Regions from separate parts of the Streptomyces sp. DT224 genome, predicted to be linked through region 1. Evidence: riboswitches for the same ligand, from Rfam matches in the RefSeq annotation. Region 1 holds a riboswitch; each other region holds the start of a gene.

Region 1 (5,690 bases):
GCGAGGTCGACCGCCTCGCCGATCTCGCCCAGGGAGCGGTGCGCCGGGACCCCGTCGATGGTGTCCTGGCCGGCGGAGAGGGCGCTGTTCACCGCGTGGACGCGGCCGGTGAAGCCCGCACCGAGCAGGTTGCGCAGGACGGTGCGGCCGACGCCGCCGGGGGTGCGGCCGACGCCGATGACGGCGACGGAGCCGGGGGCGAGCAGCCGTTGCACGGACTTGGCCTCGGCGCGCTGTTCACGGGCGCGCTGGACGGCGAGGGACTCGGCGGTGGGTTCGAGGTCCAGGGTGAGGTGGACCGACCCGTCCTCGAAGCTGCGCTGCTGGGTGTAGCCGGCGTCCCGGAACACCTTGATCATCTTGGTGTTGGCGGGCAGCACTTCCGCCGCGAAGCGCCGGATGCCGCGTTCGCGGGCGACGGCCGCGATGTGTTCGAGCAGGGTCGAGGCCACGCCCCGGCCCTGGTGGGCGTCCTGGACGAGGAAGGCGACTTCGGCCTCGTCGGCGGGGGCCGAGGCGGGGCGGCCGGTCGCGTCGATCCGGTCGTAGCGGACGGTGGCGATGAACTCGCCGCCCACCGTGACGGCCAGGCCCACCCTGTCGACGTAGTCGTGATGGGTGAAGCGGTGGACGTCCTTGGCGGAGAGCCGGGGGTAGGGCGCGAAGAAGCGGTAGTACTTCGACTCGTCGGAAACCTGCTCGTAGAAGCTGACCAGCCGCTCGGCATCGTCCGTGGTGATCGGCCTGATCCGCGCGGTGCCGCCGTCGCGGAGCACCACGTCCGCCTCCCAGTGATCGGGGTAGGCGTGCTGCGGACTCTGCTCCGGAGAGGGCTGCATGGGGAAAGCCTACGGCTGTCGCACGGGTCGCGGGGGTGCCGGGGCCGGGGCAGTCTGAGGTCTCCGGACGACCGCGGACGCGGCGCCCGGGAGGGCCCGCGGGTCTGCCCGGAGCATCGCGCACCACATGAGACACTGGTCTAGACAACCGTTGATTCTTGAAGGGCAGAACCATGGCTGAGCGCCGCGTAAACGTCGGTTGGGCCGAGGGCCTGCACGCCCGCCCCGCTTCCATCTTCGTCCGTGCCGCCACGGCCTCCGGCGTTCCCGTCACCATCGCCAAGGCGGACGGCAACCCGGTGAACGCGGCCTCCATGCTCGCGGTGCTCGGTCTCGGCGCCCAGGGCGGCGAGGAGATCGTGCTCGCGTCCGACGCGGACAACGCCGAGGCGGCTCTGGACCGCCTGGCGAAGCTGGTCGCCGAGGGCCTCGAGGAGCTTCCGGAGACCGTCTGAGCCGAGCGGCCGACACCGCCGGAATTCTCACGGGAAAGCCGCGGCCCCCTGCATGGGGCGCCGCGGCTTTTACGTGTGCGGGGCGAAGTGGCGGCGACCCGGAAAGAATGGGCGGCGCCACTTGTCCCGGCCTTTTCACACGCGCCTTTCTTTATTTGTACGCGCCCTTTGTTAATTCCGGCCGCTCGCGGTGTGTACGGCAGGTTGCGAAGCCCTCACACGGCCGGCCCGGGGCACGCCGGCGGGACGGGCGGCGCGGCGGAGCCGATGCGTGGCGCCATGGCGTTCGGCGAGCTGTGCGGCCAGGGCCCTCGCCCGCTCCGCGTCCCGGCGCGCCACGGCGTCCACGAGGGCCCCGTGATCGGCCCAGGCTTCCGCCGGGCGGGCCGGCTGGTCGACCGCGTACATCCAGGCGATCTTGTGGCGGAGCTGGGTGAGCAGGGCGATGAGGCCCGGGCTGCCGGATGCCTGGGCCAGCGTCTCGTGGAACCAGCCGGCCAGGGAGCGCAGGTCCTCGCCCTCACCGCGGCGGGCCCGCTCCTGCCCGAGCCTGACCAGGCCGCGCAACACCTTGAGGTGGGCCTCCGTCCGGCGCTGGGCCGCGCGGGCGGCGCTCAGCGGTTCCAGCAGCATGCGGACTTCCAGCAGGTCGGCGGCCTCCTGTTCCGAGGGCTCGGCGACGCAGGCTCCGGCGTGTCTGCGGGTGACGACGAAGCCCTCCGACTCCAGGGTGCGCAGCGCTTCCCGTACGGGGACGCGGGAGACCCCGTAACGCCGCGCGAGCACCTCCTCGGTGAGCCGGCTGCCGCGTTCGAAGACACCGGAGACGATGTCGTCACGGATTGCCGTGCATACCGAATGCGCCGGAACACGCATGTCCGAACCTCCGCCTCAATCCCCGCGAACAGCGGCCGATCGACACCTCTGGCGTGACTCTATTGCAATGCGCTCGCATTTCCGATGCCGGGCGGGAATTCGTGAATATCTTTTGCCGCGGCGCAGCGGCCGAAGGCGCACACGGAGGTGCGGACGCGGCGAAGGCCCCGGCGGGATGCCGGGGCCTTCGGCAGGGGCCTGAGCCCGTCAGACGCTGACGCCGTGGGCGCGCAGATAGGCGACCGGGTCCATGTCGGAGCCGTAGGAGGGCGTCGTCCGGGCCTCGAAGTGGAGGTGCGGGCCGGTGGAGTTGCCGGTCGAGCCGGAGAGCCCGATCTGCCGGCCGGCCGCGACGCTCTGGCCGACGGAGACGCCGATCGAGGAGAGATGGCCGTACTGGGTGTACGTGCCGTCCGCCATCCGGAGCACGATGTTGTTGCCGTACGCCCCGCCCCAGCCGGCCTCCACGACCGTGCCGGCGCCGACGGCGACGACCGAACTTCCGGACACGGCGTGGAAGTCGATGCCGGAGTGGCTGCCGGAGGACCAGAGCGAGCCGCTGGACTTGTAGCCGGTGGTCACGTACGAGCCGGCGACGGGCAGCCGGTAGGACGAGCCCAGCGCGGTGCGGGCGGAGGAGCGGCCGGCGCGGGCGGACGCCTCGCGGGCGGCCCTGGCCTTCGCCGTGGCCGCTTCCTTGGCCTTGGCCGCCGTCTCGACGGCCTTCTTCTTCGCGGCCTCGGCCTTCTTCCTGGCCACCGCCGTCGCCTTGGCCGCCGCCTTCTTCTCGGCGGCCTCGGCCTGGTGCTGCTGCGCCTCGGCCTGGGCGTCGATCCGGTCGGCGAGGGTGCTCTCGATGGCGAGGAGCTGGGAGAGGCCGGTCTCGGTGGCGGCGGGGGCCGTACCGTCGTCGGCGGCGAGGGCCGGGGAAGCCAGGGAGCCGATGACACCGCCGGCGGCGAGCGTGGCGACGCCGACGGCCTTGGCGCCGGCGCGCGTCAGGCGGCTCGGGGCACGGTGCTTCCCGGTGGCACGGGTGAACGCCATGGGGTGACGGGTCCTTTCCTTCCTTCTCGCCTACCGGGTTAGCTGACGGGTTCGGAGCAGGAAGGTCTCCTACGGACGCCTCCGCTGACGGAGCGCGGGCATCCGATTCACCCCAGGGACTGCGTGGGTCCCCGGCTCCCCGGGCTCGCGCCTGACGGGGACTCGGCGATGGCTGCCCGGTACGTCACGGATGCGCGTACGAGTGGCGGACAGCGGACCCGACGCTAAGCGGACGGACTTCCCACCACCAAACGGACAAGGGGTTTTGTAGCGCATCCCACAGGGCGAGCCGGCCCCTCGGCGAGCAAAAGGTGCACAGCGGCCGGAAAGCGGCCGGACGCGCACGAGGGCTCCGGCGACCGCGCGCCGGAGCCCTCGTAGCCCGCTCAGCGGGCTGACCGACAGATCAGCCGGTGACGACCGACACCTCTCCGATGCCGAGCGCCCTGACCGGTTCCTCGATGCGCGAGGCGTCGCCGACCAGGACCGTGACCAGCCGGTCCACCGGGAAGGCGCTGACCACGGCCGCGGTCGCCTCCACCGTGCCGGTCTCAGCGAGACGCGCGTACAGCGTCGCCTGGTAGTCGTCCGGGAGGTGCTGTTCCACCTGGTCGGCGAGAGTGCTCGCGACGGAGGCCGCCGTCTCGAACTTCAGGGGCGCGACGCCCACGAGATTCTGCACGGCCGTCTCGCGCTCGGTGTCCGTCAGCCCCTCGGCGGCCAGCGTCCGCAGCACCTTCCAGAGGTCGTCCAGCGCCGGACCGGTGGACTCGGTGTCCACGGAACCGCTGATGGCGAGCATCGCGGCGCCCGTCGCCCCCGAGGTGGAGTCGGCGGCGCCGGAGCGGAGCACCTGGGCGAAGGCCCGCACGCCGTAGGTGTACCCCTTCTCCTCGCGCAGCACCCGGTCGAGCCGGGACGTCAGCGTGCCGCCCAGGCAGTAGGTGCCGAGAACCTGGGCGGGCCACACGCTGTCGTGGCGGTCCGCGCCGATGCGCCCGATCAGCAGCTGCGTCTGCACCGCGCCGGGGCGGTCCACGATGATCACCCGGCCGGTGTCGTCGGCCGTGATCGGCGGGACGGGGCGGGGCTCGGAGGCGTCCCCGGACCAGTCGCCGAGGGTCTCGGCGAGCAGCGCGTCCAGGTCGATGCCCGTGAGGTCGCCGACGACCACGGCGGTGGCGGTGGACGGGCGGATGTGCGCGTCGTAGAAGGCGCGCACGGCAGCGGCGTCGATCCGCTCGATGGTCTTCTCGGTGCCCAGGCGCGGACGCGACATGCGGGCCGTGGCCGGGAAAAGCTCCTTGGAGAGCTGCTTGGCCGCGCGGCGGGCCGGGTTGGCGTGCTCGTGCGGGATCTCGTCCAGCCGGTTGCGCACCAGGCGCTCGATCTCGCTGTCCGCGAAGGCCGGCGCCCGCAGCGCCTCGGCGACGAGGCCGAGCGCCTTGGCCAGGCGGGAGGCCGGGACCTCCAGGGAGACCCGGACGCCGGGGTGGTCGGCATGGGCGTCGAGGGTGGCGCCGCACCGTTCCAGCTCGGCGGCGAACTCCTCGGCGCTGTGCTTGTCGGTGCCCTCGGACAGCGCGCGCGACATGATCGTCGCCACGCCGTCCAGGCCCTCGGGCTCGGCGTCCAGGGGGGCGGCGAGGAAGATCTCGACGGCGACGACCTGCTGGCCGGGGCGGTGGCAGCGCAGGACGGTGAGGCCGTTGGGCAGGGAGCCCCGCTCGGGCGCGGGGAAGGCCCAGGGGCGGGCCACGCCGGGGGCGGGCTGCGGGTGGAACTGCATCGAAACTTCAGTCGCGGCAGCGTCGGTCACTGGTCCGCCCCTTCGTGCGCGTCGGTGTCGGTGGCGGCGTCGGCCTCTTCGGCTGCCTCGGCGGGCTCGACCGGTTCGTAGACCAGGACCGCCCGGTTGTCGGGCCGCAGCTGCGCCTGCGCGGCGGCCTTGACCTCCTCGGCGGTGACGTCGAGGACCCGGTTCACGGCGGACAGCGCGAGCTGCGGGTCGCCGAACAGCACGGCGTACCGGCACAGTTCGTCGGCGCGGCCCGCGACCGTGCCGAGGCGGTCCAGCCATTCGCGCTCCAACTGGGCCTGGGCGCGCTCCATCTCCTCCGCCGTGGGGCCCTCCTCGGCGAACCGGGTCAGCTCCTCGTCGACCGCGGCCTCGATCTCCGCCACCTCCACGCCGCCGGACGTCTTGACGTCCAGCCAGCCCAGGGAGGGCGCTCCGGCGAGCCGGAGCAGTCCGAATCCGGCGGCCACGGCCGTACGGTCGCGCCGGACCAGGCGGTTGTGCAGCCGGGACGACTCGCCGCCGCCGAGCACGGTCAGGGCGAGGTCCGCGGCGTCGCACTCACGGGTGCCGTCGTGGGGCAGCCGGTACGCGGCCATCAGGGCGCGCGCCGGCACCTCCTCGCGTACCTCCTCACGCAGCTGGCCGCCCATGACCGTGGGCAGCGAGCCGTCG
Region 2 (5,690 bases), on a different contig from region 1:
CAGCGGCAAGAAGTCCGGGACCGGCTGGCCGGCCGGCACCGTCGCCGTGCCCTTCGCGGACACCGGCGGCGACCGCTGCTCCGAGCTGCTGGTCCGGATGCCCGGCGGGGAACTGCGCCGGTACGACGGCAGCTGCGGCACCTCCGGCTACCGGCCGGCCGGCAAGCACACCGTGATCGGCGGCGGCTGGCAGCAGTACGACGTGCTGACGTCGCCCGGCGACCTGAACGGCGACGGGCGGGCCGACCTCGTGGCCCGTCAGAAGTCCACCGGGGACCTCTACTTCTACGCGGGCACGGCCGCCGGGAAGTTCCTCCCGAAGACCCGGATCAACACCGACTGGCGGACGTACGCCCAGATCACCGGCGTCGGCGACATCACCGGCGACGGCATCCCGGATCTGCTGGGCCACGACCGCAACGGCGGACTCTGGCGCTACAACGGCCTGGGCAACGGCCGCTTCGCCGCGCGCGTGAAGGTGTTCACCGACTGGGGCCGCTCGTACAACACCATGGTCGGCATCGGCGACCTGAACGGCGACGGCCGGAACGACATCGTCGTCCGCGACTCGGCGGGCAAGCTGTTCCGGAACAACGGCAACGGCAAGGGCTCGTTCGGATCCCGTACGCAGATCGCCACCGGCTGGCAGACGTACAAGGGCATCTTCTGAGGCTCTGAGCCCGCCCCGGTCCCGATGACGGGGCCGCGCAGCCGATACCCGATCGGTTGCGCGGCCGGGGCGGGCTATGCTCGGGGGTGATGTGCCGAGGGCCGTTAGCTCAATTGGTCAGAGCAGCGGACTTTTAATCCGTTGGTTGTGGGTTCGAGTCCCACACGGCCTACCTCGTTGCCCCGGGTCCGCGCGTGCGCGGCCCGGGGCTCTGTCGTGTCCGAGGGCGGGCGGTGCTGTGTGCCGTCGTCCGGGCCGGAGCCGGCAGGGGCCGACGCCCGAGGGTGTGTCAGACCAGGAGCTTCGTCTTAGCCCGCTGGTACTCCTCCTCGGTGATCGCACCCTTGTCCTTGAGGTCGGCGAGCCTCGACAGGTCCTCCACGTGGCTGCCCTTGTGGCTGCCGTCCTCCGTACCCGCCGCGTCCCTGATGTACGCCTTGAAGGCGGCGTCACGCTCCCTCGCCTCCTGGACGTCGCGCTTGCCCATGGACTTGCCGCGGGCGATCACGTAGATCAGCACGCCCACATAGGGCAGTACCAGCGCGAGGATCAGCCAGCCGGCCTTGCCCCAGCCGCTCAGGTCGTGGCTGCGAAAGATGTCCATGATGACCCGGAAGAGCAGGAAGAGCCACATGATCCAGAGGAAGAACCAGAGCATCGTCCAGAACAGGTTGAGCAGGGGATAGTCGTCCATCGTCCACTCCCGGGTCCGCGTCGGACTGGCTGAATCTGAAAACAGTCATATCACCACATTCACCCCATTGCTCGTCGATGTGGGGCGCGGGGCGGGGAGGCGAGGGGGCCGGGGCGTGCGGGCCGTGGTCATGGGGGCCCCGAACATGACGTAGAGTTGGGTTCACCGACGCGGGGTGGAGCAGCTCGGTAGCTCGCTGGGCTCATAACCCAGAGGTCGCAGGTTCAAATCCTGTCCCCGCTACTGAAGGATCAGGCCCGGCACGCAGGCAGCGTGCCGGGCCTGATGCGTTTCGGCGGGGTTCCGAACGAGCGCACCCGCTTCGCCCCATCGGCGGCCGAGGATTCGCCCGGCGACCGCGCGGGCGCGAGGCTGGAGGCGGTGCGCGGTACCGTCCGCGGCCGTGGCTGCACCGGGCAGGAGACCGCAGGTGGGGAAGTGGGAACGACGGTGGCGCGGGCCCGACGGCGCGGTGAGCCGCCGGTTCGTCCGGGTGCTGCCGGTGGCGATGATCGTCATCGGGGTGGTGTTCGACCTCTTCACGCCGCCCTCCTACACGGCCGTCCCGATGTTCGCGGCCGCCCCGCTGACCGCCGCGCCCTTCTTCGGTATGGGCACCACGATCCGGATCGGGATCGCCTCGGTGCTCGCCGTCGCCGGAATCCGGCTCTGCACCGGTGATCTGGTCGAGGTGGTCTCGTTCATCGAGATGGTCACCGTGCTCACGGTCGCCGTGCAGGCGTGCGTGATCAACCGGGTCGTGCGGCGCGGCAGCGACCAGTTGGCGTCCGCCCGGATCATCGCCGAGACGGCCATGCGGGCCGTGCTGCCCGCGCCGCCCGAGCGGATCGGCGGACTCCAGGTGGCCGCGCGGTACGAGGCGGCACAGGCGGACGAGTTCGTCGGGGGAGACCTCTTCGCGGCCGCTGACACTCCGTACGGCGTACGGCTGGTGCTGGGCGACGTGCGCGGGAAGGGGCTGGAGGCGGTCGGCGCGGTGGCGGTGGTGATCGGGGCGTTCCGGGAGGCGGCGGAGCAGGAGAAGTCGCTGGAGGGCGTGGCGCAGCGGCTGGAGCGCGCGCTGGCACGCGAGTCGACCCGGGGTGGCGGGTTCGACGAGTTCGAGGAGTTCGTCACCGCTGTCCTGGCGGAGATCCCGCCGGGCGGCCAGGTGGCGCGGATCGTGAACCGGGGCCACCCCGACCCGCTGCTGCTGCACGGGGACGGGGCGGTGGAGGCGCTGACTCCCTCGGAGCCCGCGCTTCCGCTGGGCCTGGGCCTGGGGGTGCGGCCGGACCGCGCGGAGGGCTGGGAGCTGCCGCCCGGCGGGACGCTGCTGTTCTACACGGACGGCCTGTCGGAGGCGCGGAACGCCGACGGTGTCTTCTACGACCCGGCGGAGCGGCTGCGCGGGCGCCTCTTCCCCGGTCCCGAGGAGCTGTTGTCCGCGCTGACCGACGACGTACGACTGCATACGGGGGGCGAGTCGACCGACGACATGGCGCTGCTCGCGGTGGCCCGGCCGGCGAAGGGGCAGCCGGACCGCCGCAGGACGGTGAAGATCGTCAAGCGGGGTGCCACGCTGGGTGACTGAGGAGCGTCGCTCCGCATAACATTTGACGCAACGTCAGAAAACGCGTAGTGGCCGGGTGGCGATCAACTCGCCCGGTTCCACCCGGTTGTGTCCCGTAAAGTCCAGGCCATGGGCGTGAACGATCAGTGGGAACAGCTTGGAATCGGACCCGTCTGTCTATTAACGTTCGATAACGCAGCGCGGTTGTCCCAGCCGTCGTCAGGGACGGCGCCGCGCGCGTGCGCCGAATTCCGCAAGGGAACCGGGGAACCACCTACATGGGGTGAATCGGGCATCTTCGTCTTCACAAGAGGCGGAGGGACCCGTAGGAGACCTTCCTGCTCCGAACCCGTCAGCTAACCCGGTAGGCGAGAAGGAAGGAAAGGAGTGCGCCCGCGTGGCGTCCAACAAGCCTGCCCCCGAATCACCTTCCCGGTTCGTGCCCGAATACGGTGCCGACTCCGCGTCCGTCCCCGGCGCCGCGTACATTCCGGAACAGGGAAGCGACTACGCGGCCGATCGGGGCGACGGCTTCGGCACCGGTGCCGGTTTCGGCAGCGGCTTCCGCGCCGACGACGCCGACTCCGAGCGGACCTGGGAGGAATGGAACCCCACCGAGGAGTCCGTCCGTCCCGTCCGCGGCAAGCACCGCGTCGCCAAGCAGCGCAATGGTCTGGCCCGTAGCTCCACCGTCCTCGGCGTCGGTGTCATCGCGGCCGTCGGCGCGGGCGGCATGGCCACCGCACAGAGCAAACCGCCGGTCTCCATCTCTCTTCCCGATTCCATCGCGGACAATCTCCCCGACGCCAAGTCCCTTCCCGGCGTGGGTGCGTTGTTCTCCGGCGAGAGCGAGGCGGAAACCCCCGCGACCGCCACCGCCGCCGCACCGCTGACCACCGCCGGCATCACCACCGCCGAGGCCGAGCAGGGCACCACGGACGCCGGCGAGGCGCTGCGCGCCCGCATCCTCCAGCAGGCCGAACAGCAGCAGGGCGCCGCCGACGCCGAGGCGAAGGCGGCCGAGGAGAAGGCCGCTGCCGAGAAGGCGGCCGCCGAGGCGAAGAAGCAGCAGGACGAGGCCGAGGCCAAGGCCGCCGCGGAGAAGAAGAGGGAGGCGGAGGAGGCGAAGAAGAAGGCCGAGGCCCTGCGCCTGGCCAAGCTCGCCGCCGGCTACGCCATTCCCACCTCCTCGTACACGATCACCTCGACGTTCGGCGAGGCCGGTTCGATGTGGTCCTCCGGCTACCACACGGGCCTCGACTTCGCGGCCCCGACCGGTACCCCGATCAAGGCCATTCACACCGGCACCGTCAAGTCGGCCGGCTGGTCCGGCGCCTACGGCTACCGCACGGTGCTGGAGCTGGAGGACGGTACCGAGCTGTGGTTCTGCCACCAGTCCTCGATCGGCGTCACGGTCGGCCAGAAGGTCACCACCGGCGACACGATCGGCCGCGTAGGCGCGACCGGAAATGTGACCGGCCCGCACCTCCACCTGGAGGTCCACACCCCGGACGGCACCGGCATCGACCCGATGGCCTGGCTGCGCGCCCGCGGTCTGACCGTCTGAGGTCCGTTTCCCCCGAAGACCCGGCCCTTCCCGGTAGGCGGCCGTCCGAACCCCGGCAGCCCTGACGCACACCCCCCGACGTCAGGGCTGCCGGTTCGCGTGGCCGCGGCCTGACGGATGTATGCGGCACGGAATAGCGGGGTGTGCGCAAACCGTTCTCCCCCTTATGACTTCACTGCGCAATCTCGGCCCGTCCGGCCTCCAGGTCTTCCCGCTCTGCCTCGGTGGAAACGTCTTCGGCTGGACCGCGGACGAGGAGCGGTCCTTCGCCGTCCTCGACGCGTACACGGCGGCCGGCGGCAACTTCGTGGACACGGCCGACGCCTACTCGCACTGGGTTCCCGGCAACGAGGGCGGAGAGTCGGAGACGGTCATCGGCAAGTGGCTCGCGTCGCGCGGCAACCGGTCCGACGTCGTGGTGGCCACCAAAGTCGGCGCCCTCCCCGGCTACAAGGGCCTTTCGGCGCCCACGATCAAGTCGGCCGCCGAGGAGTCGCTGCGCCGGCTCGGCACGGACCACATCGATCTGTACTACACGCACTTCGACGACGAGACCGTCCCGGTCGAGGAGATCATCACCGCCCTCGACGAGCTGGTGAAGGAGGGCAAGGTCCGCGAGATCGCCGCCTCCAACATCAGCCCGGCCCGGCTGCGTGCCTCCCTCGAATTCTCCGAACGCGAGGGACTGGCCCGCTATGTGGCGCTCCAGCCGCACTACAACCTCGTCTCGCGGGACACCTACGAGGGCGATCTCCAGGACACCGCCGCCGACGCCGGGCTCGCGGCCGTCCCGTATTACGCGCTGGCCGCCGGCTTCCTCACCGGCAAGTACCGCCCGGGGACGACCGTGGACAGCGCCCGCGCCGGGAGGGCGGCCGGCCACCTGGAGTCGGAGCGCGGCCGGCGGGTGCTCGCCGCGCTCGACACGGTGGCGCGGGACCGGGACGCCGAGATCGCGACGGTGGCCCTGGCCTGGCTCGCCTCCCGCCCGACGGTCGCCGCGCCGATCGCCTCCGCCCGGACGGTCGACCAACTGCCCGCGCTGCTGGCGGTCGCCGGTCTCCAGCTGACGGACGAGGAACTGTCGACGCTGACGGCGGCCTCGGCCTAGGCTCGTTCGCCTGCGCGGAGGTCACCGGCCTGTGTACGGATCGGGCCGGTGACCTCCGGTGCAGGGCGGTGCGGT
Region 3 (5,690 bases), on a different contig from region 1:
CAGCTGCGGGCCGACCGGGCGGCGCTCGAACGGTTCACCGCGTGGGCGGCGGCGCAGACCGGTGACCGGATCTCGGTGCTGTTCACACCGTGGGGCGAGGGCCTGGTGCGCTCCTGGTACCGCCGGGCGATCGTGGAGCTGGCGGGCCTCCCGCACGTGCGCCGGGTCGCGATCCAGACGAATCTGAGCGGCCGGACGCGGTGGCTGGCCGAGGCGCCGGAGGCGGCCCGCGAGCGGATCGCGCTGTGGTGCACGTACCACCCGGGGCAGACGCCGTACGAGCGTTTCCTCGGCCGGTGCGCGGAGCTGGAGGACCTCGGGGTCCGGTACAGCGTGGGCGTCGTGGGGTTCGACGCCCATCTCGGTGAGGCGCGGCGGCTGCGCGCGGCGCTCGCGGACGAGGTGTACCTCTGGGTCAACGCGGCGGAGGGGCACACCTACACGGACGAGGAGGCGGAGCGGTGGACGGCGATCGACCCGCTGTTCCCGTACAGCCGCCATCCGCACCGCTCGGCGGGGCTGCCCTGCCGGACCGGTGAGTCGGTGATCTCGGTGGACGGGGACGGCACGGTGCGCCGCTGCCACTTCGTCCGGGCGGAGCTGGGCAATCTGTACGACGGGAGCTATCGGCGGGCGCTGGGGCCGCGGGCCTGCCCGCTCGCCGTCTGCGACTGCCACATCGGATACGTCCACCTGGAGACGCTGCCGCTGTACGACGTCTTCGCGGGCGGGGTCCTGGAGCGGATCCCGGCGGCGCTGCCGCTGTCCCCGGTCGCCGCGACGCGGTCGCGGGGCGACTGAGGACAGCGGGGGCTGTTCAGAGCGGCAGCAGGTCCGGCCGCTTCGGCTCGACGTGGTCCCCGGAGGACTCGCCGCGCAGCCGCCGCCCGATCCACGGGACCAGGTACTCGCGCGCCCAGTGGATGTCGTCGCGACGGATCTCCAGCGTGCCGCGCGGGGGCTGTGGCGGCCACGGCTGGTCCGGGTCGGCCGGCACGTCGAGGCCGAGGACCTGGGCGGCGCGGAGCGCGACCCGGGTGTGCCCCTCGGGCGACAGGTGGAGCCGGTCGCCGTCCCAGGCGCGCCGGTCCTGCACGGAGCGCAGCGACCAGAGGTCGAGGACCGGGCAGTCGTAGCGGTCGGCGATGGCCCGGACGTGAGCGGTGTAGGTGGCGATCTTGCCGCGCAGATGGCGCAGCACGGGGACGCCACGGGTGTCGAAGCCGGTGGTGACCATGACGGTGCCGACCGACCGCGTGAGGTCGGCGACCGCCCGCTCGAAGCGTTCGGCCACGTCGTCCGGGTCGGTGCCCGGCCGGATGATGTCGTTGCCCCCGGCGCAGAAGCTCACCAGATCGGGGGCGAGTTCCTTGGCGCGGGGCACCTGCTCCTCGACTATCTGGTCGAGGAGGCGTCCTCGTACGGCGAGATTGGCGTACCGGAAGTTCCCGTGCGCGGAAGCGGGCGAGCCCTCGGGGCCCGTCGGTGTGCCGGGCTCGGGAAGCCGGTCCGCGAGGAGTACCGCGAGCCGGTCGGCCCAGCCGACGAATGTTCCGTCGGGGCCGGGGTCGCCGACTCCCTCGGTGAAGCTGTCGCCAATCGCCGCGTACGACCCGATGGCGCCCTGTCGGTCGATGACGCCCTGTTGGATGTTGCTCGAATCGTTTGCCACAAACGCATATCCTGCACCCCGGAATGTGACCTACGCGACCGTAATAAGGGGTTGACGGGGGGTGAGATAAACCACCCGGTCAGTTTTCGGTAAAGAGGGAATAAGCAGAGGGACGGAGTGCCGCGGCACTCCGTCCCTCTTTGCCGATCAGTGACCCGGATCACCGGGCCGGTACTGCCTGGATCAGACGTAGATCCCGTGCGACGCCAGGTAGGCGATCGGGTCGATGTCCGAGCCGTACTCCGGGCCTGTGCGGACCTCGAAGTGCAGGTGCGGGCCGGTGGCGTTGCCGGTGGAGCCGGAGAGGCCGACCTGCTGGCCCGCGGTCACGGTCTGGCCCGCCGAGACGGAGAGCGAGGACATGTGGCCGTACTGGGAGTAGTGGCCGTCGGCGTGCTTGATGACGACCTGGTTCCCGTAGGCGCCGCCCCAGCCCGCGGTGACGACGGTGCCGGAGGTGATCGCCTTCACGCTGGTGCCGGTGGAGACGGGGAAGTCGATCCCGGTGTGGCTGCCGCTGGACCAGTTGGCACCGGAGGCGCGGTAGGCGGTGGTGTGGTTGCCCGGGACCGGGTGGACGTAGCCGGAGGCGTTGTCCTGGGCGGCCGGGGCTTCGGTCTTCGCCTCGGTCTTCGTCTCCGCCTTGGGCGCCGCGGTCTTCGCCTCGGTCTTCTCCGCCGTCTTGGCGGGGGCCTCGGACGGCGTGGCGGCTGCGGCCTTGGCGCCGAGGGTCAGCTTCATGCCCGGGAAGATCAGGCTCGGGTTCTCGCCGACGACCTCGCGGTTGTCCTGGTACAGCTTCTGCCAGCCGCCCTTGAGGTGGTACTGGGCCGCGATCTTCGACAGGTAGTCGCCGGAGACCACGGAGTAGGTGGTGGTGCCGGTGCTCTTCACGGGCGTGGCCGGGGCGGTGTGCGCGGCGGCCGACTTCGAGGTGGCCGGGGCGGTCTGCTCCGCGGCGTGGGCACCGGTGGCGCCGAGCAGCGGAAGCGCGATGACGGCGCCGCCGGCGCTCGCGGCGACGACGCCGCGGGCGATGGTGCTGGACTTGGGACGGCGGTGCTTACCCGAGTTGGGCATGAAGAATTTCCTCTCCGGCGCCTGCGAGGTGAGCTGTCGGGTTCGGGCTGGAGATGCCCGGCCGCGCCTGGCGCGACTTCACCCCTAGCCGTCCGGTCGTCCCGGTCGGCGGCTTACCTGGTTCCCCCGCTCCTGCCACACGGTGAGTGGATGCGAATTCCGGACGGCGGCAGGATTGGGCGTTCCATCCGGATGGACATGGAACGTAAGCGAGCCGGGACGACGGAAACAAGCCACGGGTTCGGCACCGGATTCCGCTTCGGAATTGCGGTGCGGAATTCCGGTCACACTCCGTGGATTACGGATCTTGGCTTTCCGCGCGGCGCGGGGGCTACCCAGCCGGGGCGCCACCACACACCGTCACGGATATGATCCCGCTCACGAGCGGGTGATCATCTCCCGCGCAACCGGGGCGATTTGTCCATAACGCATCAATACGGACATGCCATGGCCATCATCCGCGGCGCAGCCGCACCACCCGCGCGTCCAGGTCGCCGCGCAGCCCCGTCCGCAGCCCGTGGTGCATCAGCACCGAACCGTGGTGCACCGCCCCCGTGTCCAGGCAGGTGTACGCCGCCTCCGGGTCGAGCCCGCGCAGCCGCAGCGCCGGCGGCTCCTCCCCGTACCGCTGCGCGTGGAGCCACGCCAGCACGACGGTGTCAGCGCCCCGCACGTACTGCACGGCGCTGAGCCCCGGGCCCGGCGCGCGCAGCCGGTACAGCTCGCCCAGCTGCACGACCGGGCGGATCTCCTTGTACAGCTCCACCCACCCGCGCGCCTCGTCCAGCTCGGCCGCGCTCCACTCGGTGAGGTCCCCGCCGATCCCCAGCACCCCGGCCATGGCGCTGACGAACCGGAAGCGCAGCGAGGAGCGGCGGCCGTTCAGCTGGACGTTCGGGCTGTCGGTGACCCAGGCCGCCATCACGCGCGCCGGGTGGAGATGCCCGAAGCCGTCCTGGATGGCGAGGCGGTCCAGCGGGTCGGTGTTGTCGGACGTCCAGACCTGGTCGGTACGGGAGAGGATGCCGAGGTCGATCCGGCCACCGCCGCCCGAGCAGGACTCGAAGGCGACGCCGGGGTGGGCGGCGCGCAGCCGGTCGATCAGCTCGTAGAGGGCCTCCACGTGCTCGGTCCACAGTCGCTGCGGGTAGTCGGCGCCCGGCCAGCCGGCGTCCGAGAAGCAGCGGTTGAAGTCCCATTTCACGTAGTCGACGGGCGTGCCCGAGAGCAGGGCATCCAGGCTCTCCCACAGATACGCCCGTACATCGGGGCGGGCCAGGTTGAGGACCAGCTGGTTGCGGAATTCGGTGCGCTCCCGGCCGGGGAAGTGCTGGACCCAGTCGGGGTGGGCGCGGTAAAGATCGCTGTCGGGGTTGACCATTTCCGGCTCGACCCAGATCCCGAACCGCATGCCGAGGCCGTGGACATGGCGGGCGAGCGGCCCGAGACCGTCGGGGAAGCGCTCCGGATTCGGCGTCCAGTCGCCGAGTCCGGCCCGGTCGCTCACCCGCTGCCCGAACCAGGCGTCGTCGACGACGAACAGCTCGACGCCCATCGCGGCGGCACGGCGGGCCAGCGCCCGCTGCTGGTCCTCCGCGATGTCGAAGCCGGTGGCCTCCCAGGAGTTGTAGAGCACCGGACGCGGCTCGAAGGCGTCGGGGACGACATGGGCGAGCTGCCACGCGTGCCAGGCCCGGCTCGCCCCGCCGAAACCGCCCTCGCTCCACAGCCCGGCGAAGACCGGGCTGGTGTACGACTCCCCCGGCGCGAGCCGCAGCAGCCCGGAGTCGTCGTGGCCGGCGCCGCCGGTGATCTGTACGAGCCCGTCCGGCAGCCGCTGTACGGCGATGCGCCAGGACCCGGACCAGCCGAGCGCGCAGCCGTAGACCTCCCCGGTCTCCTCGGTGGCGGCACCGTCCGCGTCCAGGGCGACCCAGGGCAGGCCCTGGTGGCCGGTGTGGCCGCGCCGGCTGGAGAGCAGGTGCTCCCCGTACGCGAGCTCCGTGCGCTCCAGCCGGGTCTCCGCCGCCCAGCGGCCGTGCAGCCGGCTGAGCCGCCAGCGGTCGCGGGCGGGCGGCGCCCAGGCCGCCGCGTCGGCGCGGAGCAGTTCGAGGGGCGGGCCGTCCGGTCCCGTGTGGGTCAGCGTGGTCCAGCGCTCGATGACGTCGGAGTCGTCCCGCATCCGGTAGTGCAGCGTGATCGCGAGGCGGTGCACCGGGTCGTCGAAGGACAGCCGCAGCTCGTCGCCGTCCACCGCGTCTCCGGCGAAGACCCACGCGGTCCCGCGCACCTCGTCGGTGCGCACCGACAGGGCGGGACGGACGAACCGGGGGCCGCCCTCGACCGGGTACTCCTCGCGGCCGTCGAGCGGGGACTCGAAGCCCCGGACGGGCGGCGCGGGTGCCGACGCCAGGGCCTGGGCGGCGGCCAGCGAGATGCGCGGGCCCCAGTGCAGGTGCAGCAGTTCGTGCCGTCCGGTGAGACGGAGGGCGTAGCTCCCGCTCGCCCCCGTCAGCAGCCAGATCCGGTCGCCCGTCTCGATCATCGCGCCCCCGTCCGCATGCCCACGGATTCACACAGGTCCGCACATCATCGACCGTCCTCAGTGGCGGGGCAACGGTGCCTGCCCGGAAATCCCGCGCCGCCGGCCGAGATGATTGTCCCAGGAACCGATGTCGTATCGTCGCGGTCGTGGACCCGTCGGCGACACGCGCCGGGGCAGAGCCTCCAGGAGTGACCGTGACGCAGCAGCTGCCGCAGACCCCGCCGACGGAGCCCGTGCTCACCGGCGTCCGCAACTTCCGCGACCTGGGCGGCCTCCCCACCACCGACGGCCGCCGGGTGAGGCACGGCCGTCTCTACCGCAGCGGCCACCTGGCGCACGCCACGGCCGAGGACGCGGCGTTCCTCGGCGGGCTCGGCCTGCACACGGTCTTCG
Region 4 (5,690 bases), on a different contig from region 1:
GCGCCTGCTCCCGTACGGCGGTGGCCAGCGCGCGGTGGTCGCATCCGGCGTGCTTGTCCGGGATGACATAGGCGACGGCCTCGGCGAAGGAGCAGAAGTAGCCGATCTCCGCCTCGCGGTGGGCGGGCAGCGCGTATACGGGAAGCGCGCCGATGCGGAAGAGGGCGAAGACGACCTCGGCGAACTCGGCGATGTTGGGCAGCTGGACGACGACCCGGTCGCCCCTGGCTATCCCGCGCGCCCGGAAGCCCGCCGCCAGCCGGGCCGCGCGCTCGTCCAGCTCCCGGTACGTCCAGGCGCGGCGCTCGGGCGCGGGGTCGATCAGCGCGACGCGGTCGCCGTGGGCCTCGGCCCGTTCGCGCAGCATGCTCGTGAAGGTCTCGCCGCGCCAGTGCCCGGCCGCGCGGTAACGGGCGGCGAACTCGGCGGGCCAGGTCGGGGCGTCTTCGTACGGTGAGGCGGTCATCGTTCCAGGACTCCAGGGGGCGTTTGCGGAGGTGCCGGGCGGACGGGTCAGGCGCGCAGGGTGGCGCCTCCGTCGACGTACAGGTCGTGCAGGGTGATGTGGCGGGCCCGGTCGGACACGAGGAAGGCGACCGCCTCGGCGATGTCGGCCGGTTCGGCGATCCGGCCCAGCGGAATGCCCGTGCGGTAGCTCGCCAGGTCCCCGGCTATGACGCGCTGGGCGGCTGGCCCGTCGTCGTGCGCCTCATCGGCCGGCCACATGCCGCGCTGCATGTCGGTGAGCGTGGAGCCGGGCGAGACCGTGTTGCAGCGGACGCCCCGGGGGGCCAGTTCCAGGCCGAGGCACTTGGTGAACATGACGGCCGCGGCCTTCGACGCGGCGTACGCCGCCATGGTCGTGCGGGGGATGCCGGCGGCGTTGGACGCGACGGTGACGATGCTGCCCGCGCCCCGGTCCGCCATCCGGCGCGCGACGGACCGCGAGACGTGGAACACCCCGTCGGTGTTGACGGCGAATGTCGCCCGCCAGTCCTCGTCGGTCAGCTCGGTGACCGGTGAACAGCGCAGTATCCCGGCGACGTTGACCGCGATGTCGAGGGCGCCGAGCGTGTGCTCGGCCTCGCCGACCAGGGCCTCGACGGCCGCCGCGTCCGTGACGTCCAGCGTCCGGGCGACGACGTCCCCGTCGTGCTCCCGGGCGAGGGCGTCGACCCCCTCCGGGGCCGCGTCGGCCGCCAGAACCCGGCAGCCGCGCGCGACGAGGGCCCGCACGACCGCCTCGCCTATGCCGCGTCCGGCTCCCGTCACGAGGGCCAGCCGGCCGGTGAGTTCCTGCTCGACGGGGGCGACGGCGGGCGCGGCGGTGGGGGGACGGCGGGAGGAAGAGGCGGAATGCGGCGCCATGGTCCTGGGATCTCCATGTGACGGTGAACGGGAAACGGCAACACTTAGGTAAGCCTAACCATAGGGTGATCACGTGGGCGAGGGGGCCTGAACCGGCGATCCACGACGCGCGCGCGTCGCGCCATGCCCCTTTTGTCGACCAGTGGGCAAAAGGTCAAGGAAGGGCGATCAAAGAGGGTTTGGTGCGGTCAAACGCCTCAAAACGGACGAACGTGAGCAATCTGATTTCAGTGGGCAGCGTCACGTCGGCCGTTTCTGACGCAGGATCCGATCTCCCGGTTCCCAGTCGTGCCAAGAAATTTGACTTCCCCCGGCGCGGGCGATCATGAGCATTTCCTTTGATTGATCTTGCAAAACAATTGTGATCAGCAATTCCGGGCTTGTTCCGGCCGTCGTTTCTCGCTTACGGTCCCGTCATCAATCCGGATGGAACGCCGAATCCTGCCGCCGTCCGGGAACCCGACCACTCACGTACGGCAGGAGCGGGGGACCCAGGTTTGCCGCCGGTCCGGAATCCGGAGCGGCTAGGGGTGAAGTCGCCATGCGCGACCGGACATCTCCAGTCCGAACCCGACAGCTCACCTCGTAGGCGACGGAGAGGAAATACGCCATGCCCATCATGGGTAAGCACCGTCGTGCCAAGTCCGCGTCCCTGACCCGCGGTTTCATCGCCGTCAGCGCGGGCGGAGCCGTTCTCGCGCTCCCCCTGATCACGGCCGGATCGGCCTCCGCCGCCCCCGCCAAGTCCGTCGTCGCCGAAAAGGCGGCGGCCCCGACTTCCGTCGCCGGCAAGGGAATTGCCGTCCGCGAGGCCGCGCCCTCCACCTATTCCGTGGTGTCCGGCGATTCGCTTTACAAGATCGCCCAGGGGCATTCCCTCAGCGGCGGCTGGGAGCGGCTGTACAAGGACAACCGCGGTGCTGTCGGCAGCAACCCCGACCTCATTCACCCGGGCCTGAAGCTGACCATTGGCGCCACGTCCGAGGCCGCCGCCCCGAAGGCCGCGGAGAAGAGCGCATTCAAGGCGGAGACCGCCGAGAAGAACGGCGACGCCGCTCCCCGGACCGAGAGCGCCGACCGCGCCGACCGTTCCGAGCGCACCGTCGTCCCGGTCGCCGCCGAGAAGCCCGCCGAGACCCAGGCGGCCGTCACGTACACCGACGACCTCGACGGCTGGATCAAGGAATCCCTGGCCATCATGGCGCAGCAGGGCATCCCCGGCAGCTACGACGGCATCTACCGCAACATCATGCGCGAGTCCTCGGGCAACCCGATGGCGATCAACAACTGGGACGTCAACGCCGTCAACGGCACGCCCTCCAAGGGTCTGCTCCAGGTGATCCAGCCCACCTTCGACGCCTACCACGTGCCCGGAACGTCGATGGACATCTACGACCCGGTCGCCAACATCACGGCCGCGTGCAACTACGCCGCCGCCACGTACGGCTCGATGGACAACGTCTTCGGCGCGTACTGATCCACACCGGCCCCGCGCTCGGGGCAGGGCCGTGAGCAGGGGTGGAAAGGAGCGGAAGCGCTCCTTTCCACCCCTTTCGCATGCCGTACCGCGCGTGTCGCGGAAAGACCGTACAACCCTTGTGCCACAAGACGTGTCGAACAGGGCGTCCAGGAAGACAGCGGGCTCTTCCCGGCGCCCCCCGGACCCGCCCGGCCATCCTTGATCCAAGGAGCCACTTGTGCGTACGTACCGTTCGGCCGCCGTCCTCGCGGCCTCGCTCCTCCTGCTGACGGGTGCGGCCATCGCCGCGCCCTCCGCCTACGCCGTCACCTCCGGCGCCACGCACGCGAACGACCGCCACAGCGACTTCGACGGCGACGGCCACGAGGACGTGCTCATCGGCGCTCCCGGCGGGACCATCGACGCCAAGCCGGGTGCCGGGTTCGTGACCGTGCAGTACGGCTCCGCGCACGGCCTGGGCACCAGCCCGTCCGCCGTCTTCAGCCAGAACACCCCAGGGGTACGCGGCGCCGCCGAGGCCGGTGACTCCTTCGGAGCGTCCCTGGCCACGGGAGACCTGAACGGCGACGGCTACGACGACGCGATCGTCGGCGTTCCCGGGGAGGACATCGAGCCCGTGGGCGACGCGGGCGGCGCCGTCGTGCTGTGGGGGTCGCCGCAAGGGCTCACCGGAGCCGACAGCGACTGGCTCCAGGCCGCCGAGCCCCGCGCTTGGGCGAGATTCGGCAGCGCGCTCGCGGCGGCCCACTTCAGCCCCGACATCCCCGGCGACGAACTGGCCGTGACCGACCTGTACGACCTCATGCTCTTCCGCTACGAACCGGCCCTGCTGAAGAAGGGGGTCGCGCCCCTGGCCCCCGCCCAGCGCGAGAACGTGATCCCCGCCGAACCCGGACACGAGATCGCCCCGAAGTCCCTGACCACGGGCGACTACGACGGCAACGGCCTCGACGACCTCGTCGTCTCCGGGACGAGCGCGGGCGCCGCCCGCGGGCAGGGCTGGTCCGCCTACTTCTCCGGCCAGGTGCAGGGGCTCCGCTTCGAGCGCTCCCTGCGCGGCGGCCCCGCCGTCGCCACCGGGGACATCAACAACGACGGCTACGACGACCTGGTGACGGGCGACCCGTACCGCTCCGACGGCACCAGCAGCGACGCGCCGGAGGGCGGCGTGGTCGGCGTCTACTACGGCAGTGCCGGTGACGGCCCGGTCGTCGGCGCCTCGGGGCCCGGCACCGAGCCCGCCTGGTGGTCCCAGGACTCCCTGGGCGTCCCCGGCGTCTCCGAGCAGGGCGACGGCTGGGGCACCGGCCTGTCCGTGGGCGACACCGACGGCGACGGCTACGCGGACGTGGTCGTCGGAGCGCCCGGCGAGGACGTCGGAGCACCGGGCGCGGACATGTCGCGCATCGAGTCGGGGGCCGTATGGCTGCTGCGCGGCGCGTCGGACGGTCTCACGACGGCCGGCGCACGCTCCTGGAACCAGGACTCCGGGGAGGTGCCCGGGGTGACCGAGGCGTACGACGCCTGGGGCGCCCGGGTCCGCCTGACCGACCCCGACGGCGACGGGCGCTCCGACCTGCTCGCCGCCGCTCCGGGTGAGGACGGGGGCAACGGGGTCGTCTGGGTGCTCCCCTCCGGGGCCGACGGTGTGAGCGCCACCGGATCGTGGACCTTCGACGGCGGATCGCTCGGCGCCCCCCGGACGAAGGCCCGCCTCGGCGAGGCGATCGACGAGTAGGGCCGCCGAGCCCGTCCGTCCCGGAATGCGCGGGCACGGCGGGGCGTGGATGCTGGAACGGTCAGCGTCTCTAGGAGGTCAGTCATGAGCATGCTCGACAAGATCAAGGGCATGATCAAGGGGCATCCGGACCAGGCCCGCCAGGGAGTCGAGAAGGGCGGCGACTACGTCGACAAGAAGACCGGCGGCAAGTACGGCGGCCAGGTCGACTCGGCGCAGCAGAAGATGAACGACCAGCTCGGTGACCGTCGCCCGCCCGACGAGGGCCGGTAGGCGCTCGCAGGGCCGTGAGGGAGCGGTGGACGCCACAGCCGTGGTGTCCACCGCTTCTGCGTGTCCGCGCCCCGCCGGGCGCATGGGCCGGGCGGCTCCGACGTGCCGCACCGGCCGGCCGGGAGCATCCTGGCTGTGTGACCTGGCACGGCGCGGCCGGGCGGCTGCCCTTCGGCCCGAGCGACGGCCCGCCCGCACAACCGGAGGACGGCCGGGCGCCGGGCGACCTGTCCCTGGTGCTCGCCCAGTCCGTCGTGAACGCCGTCGAGGCGGTCGGCGGCCGGGCCGGCGGGGTCTACCTCCCCTCGCGCACCCCCGGCCTGCTCCGGCTCGCCGTCCTCGCCGGGCTCCCCGGCCCCCTGTTCCGCCCCTGGTGGCGGATGCACGTGAACCGGCCGTTCCCGGTCGCCGAGGCGTTCCGCACCGGCAGCCCGGTGTACCTCGCCGACGCCGAGGACGCCATGCGTCGCTTCCCGCAGCTGATGGCCGGACTGCCGTTCCCCTTCGGCTCCCTGTACGTGCCTGTGCTGCGCCGACGCGCACCGGTCGGCGTCCTCGTCGTCCTGCGCGCCGCGACCGGCGACGAGCCGGTGCCCACCGCCGACCGGGGCCGTCTCCAGCACGTCGCCCGCGGCCTGGGCGCCGACCTTGCCGCCCTCGCGGAGGCGGGCGTCCGGCCGGAGTGGGAGGGCGAGCCGCTCCCCGTACAGCTGCCCGCCAGGACGTCCCCGCCCGTGCGCATCGGCCGCTTCGACTGGAACCTCACCACCGGTGCCGTCGAGGCCGACGACGACCTGTCGGCGATCCTCGGCACCGGGACCGGCCGCTTCC

The links. Region 1 has a riboswitch for cyclic di-AMP ahead of ACLQ2N_RS25620 (M23 family metallopeptidase). Riboswitches for the same ligand answer to the same signal wherever they lie in the genome.
Positions count from the first base shown of each region.
Region 2: linked by a shared signal. The riboswitch ahead of ACLQ2N_RS33760 (M23 family metallopeptidase) and the one ahead of ACLQ2N_RS25620 (M23 family metallopeptidase) in region 1 are both predicted to bind cyclic di-AMP.
Region 3: linked by a shared signal. The riboswitch ahead of ACLQ2N_RS33180 (M23 family metallopeptidase) and the one ahead of ACLQ2N_RS25620 (M23 family metallopeptidase) in region 1 are both predicted to bind cyclic di-AMP.
Region 4: linked by a shared signal. The riboswitch ahead of ACLQ2N_RS10720 (transglycosylase SLT domain-containing protein) and the one ahead of ACLQ2N_RS25620 (M23 family metallopeptidase) in region 1 are both predicted to bind cyclic di-AMP.

Region 1 is NZ_JBNCLI010000010.1:262,374-268,063, forward strand. It holds gene ACLQ2N_RS25605 (GNAT family N-acetyltransferase) at 1-839, opposite strand, end outside; gene ACLQ2N_RS25610 (HPr family phosphocarrier protein) at 1,013-1,294, shown strand; gene ACLQ2N_RS25615 (GntR family transcriptional regulator) at 1,466-2,170, opposite strand; gene ACLQ2N_RS25620 (M23 family metallopeptidase) at 2,378-3,217, opposite strand; cyclic di-AMP (ydaO/yuaA leader) riboswitch at 3,231-3,395, opposite strand; gene ACLQ2N_RS25625 (M16 family metallopeptidase) at 3,624-5,006, opposite strand; gene ACLQ2N_RS25630 (M16 family metallopeptidase) at 5,033-5,690, opposite strand, start outside.
Region 2 is NZ_JBNCLI010000018.1:21,662-27,351, reverse strand. It holds gene ACLQ2N_RS33785 (FG-GAP-like repeat-containing protein) at 1-670, shown strand, start outside; tRNA gene ACLQ2N_RS33780 (tRNA-Lys) at 769-842, shown strand; gene ACLQ2N_RS33775 (SHOCT domain-containing protein) at 960-1,364, opposite strand; tRNA gene ACLQ2N_RS33770 (tRNA-Met) at 1,534-1,607, shown strand; gene ACLQ2N_RS33765 (PP2C family protein-serine/threonine phosphatase) at 1,795-2,958, shown strand; cyclic di-AMP (ydaO/yuaA leader) riboswitch at 3,170-3,323, shown strand; gene ACLQ2N_RS33760 (M23 family metallopeptidase) at 3,335-4,504, shown strand; gene ACLQ2N_RS33755 (aldo/keto reductase) at 4,671-5,615, shown strand; gene ACLQ2N_RS33750 (PrsW family glutamic-type intramembrane protease) at 5,637-5,690, opposite strand, start outside.
Region 3 is NZ_JBNCLI010000017.1:8,719-14,408, reverse strand. It holds gene ACLQ2N_RS33190 (STM4011 family radical SAM protein) at 1-801, shown strand, start outside; gene ACLQ2N_RS33185 (SGNH/GDSL hydrolase family protein) at 818-1,672, opposite strand; gene ACLQ2N_RS33180 (M23 family metallopeptidase) at 1,856-2,752, opposite strand; cyclic di-AMP (ydaO/yuaA leader) riboswitch at 2,756-2,911, opposite strand; gene ACLQ2N_RS33175 (alpha-galactosidase) at 3,207-5,297, opposite strand; gene ACLQ2N_RS33170 (tyrosine-protein phosphatase) at 5,492-5,690, shown strand, end outside.
Region 4 is NZ_JBNCLI010000004.1:71,727-77,416, forward strand. It holds gene ACLQ2N_RS10710 ((2,3-dihydroxybenzoyl)adenylate synthase) at 1-466, opposite strand, end outside; gene ACLQ2N_RS10715 (2,3-dihydro-2,3-dihydroxybenzoate dehydrogenase) at 514-1,368, opposite strand; cyclic di-AMP (ydaO/yuaA leader) riboswitch at 1,791-1,975, shown strand; gene ACLQ2N_RS10720 (transglycosylase SLT domain-containing protein) at 1,979-2,845, shown strand; gene ACLQ2N_RS10725 (FG-GAP repeat protein) at 3,066-4,586, shown strand; gene ACLQ2N_RS10730 (antitoxin) at 4,671-4,859, shown strand; gene ACLQ2N_RS10735 (SpoIIE family protein phosphatase) at 4,997-5,690, shown strand, end outside.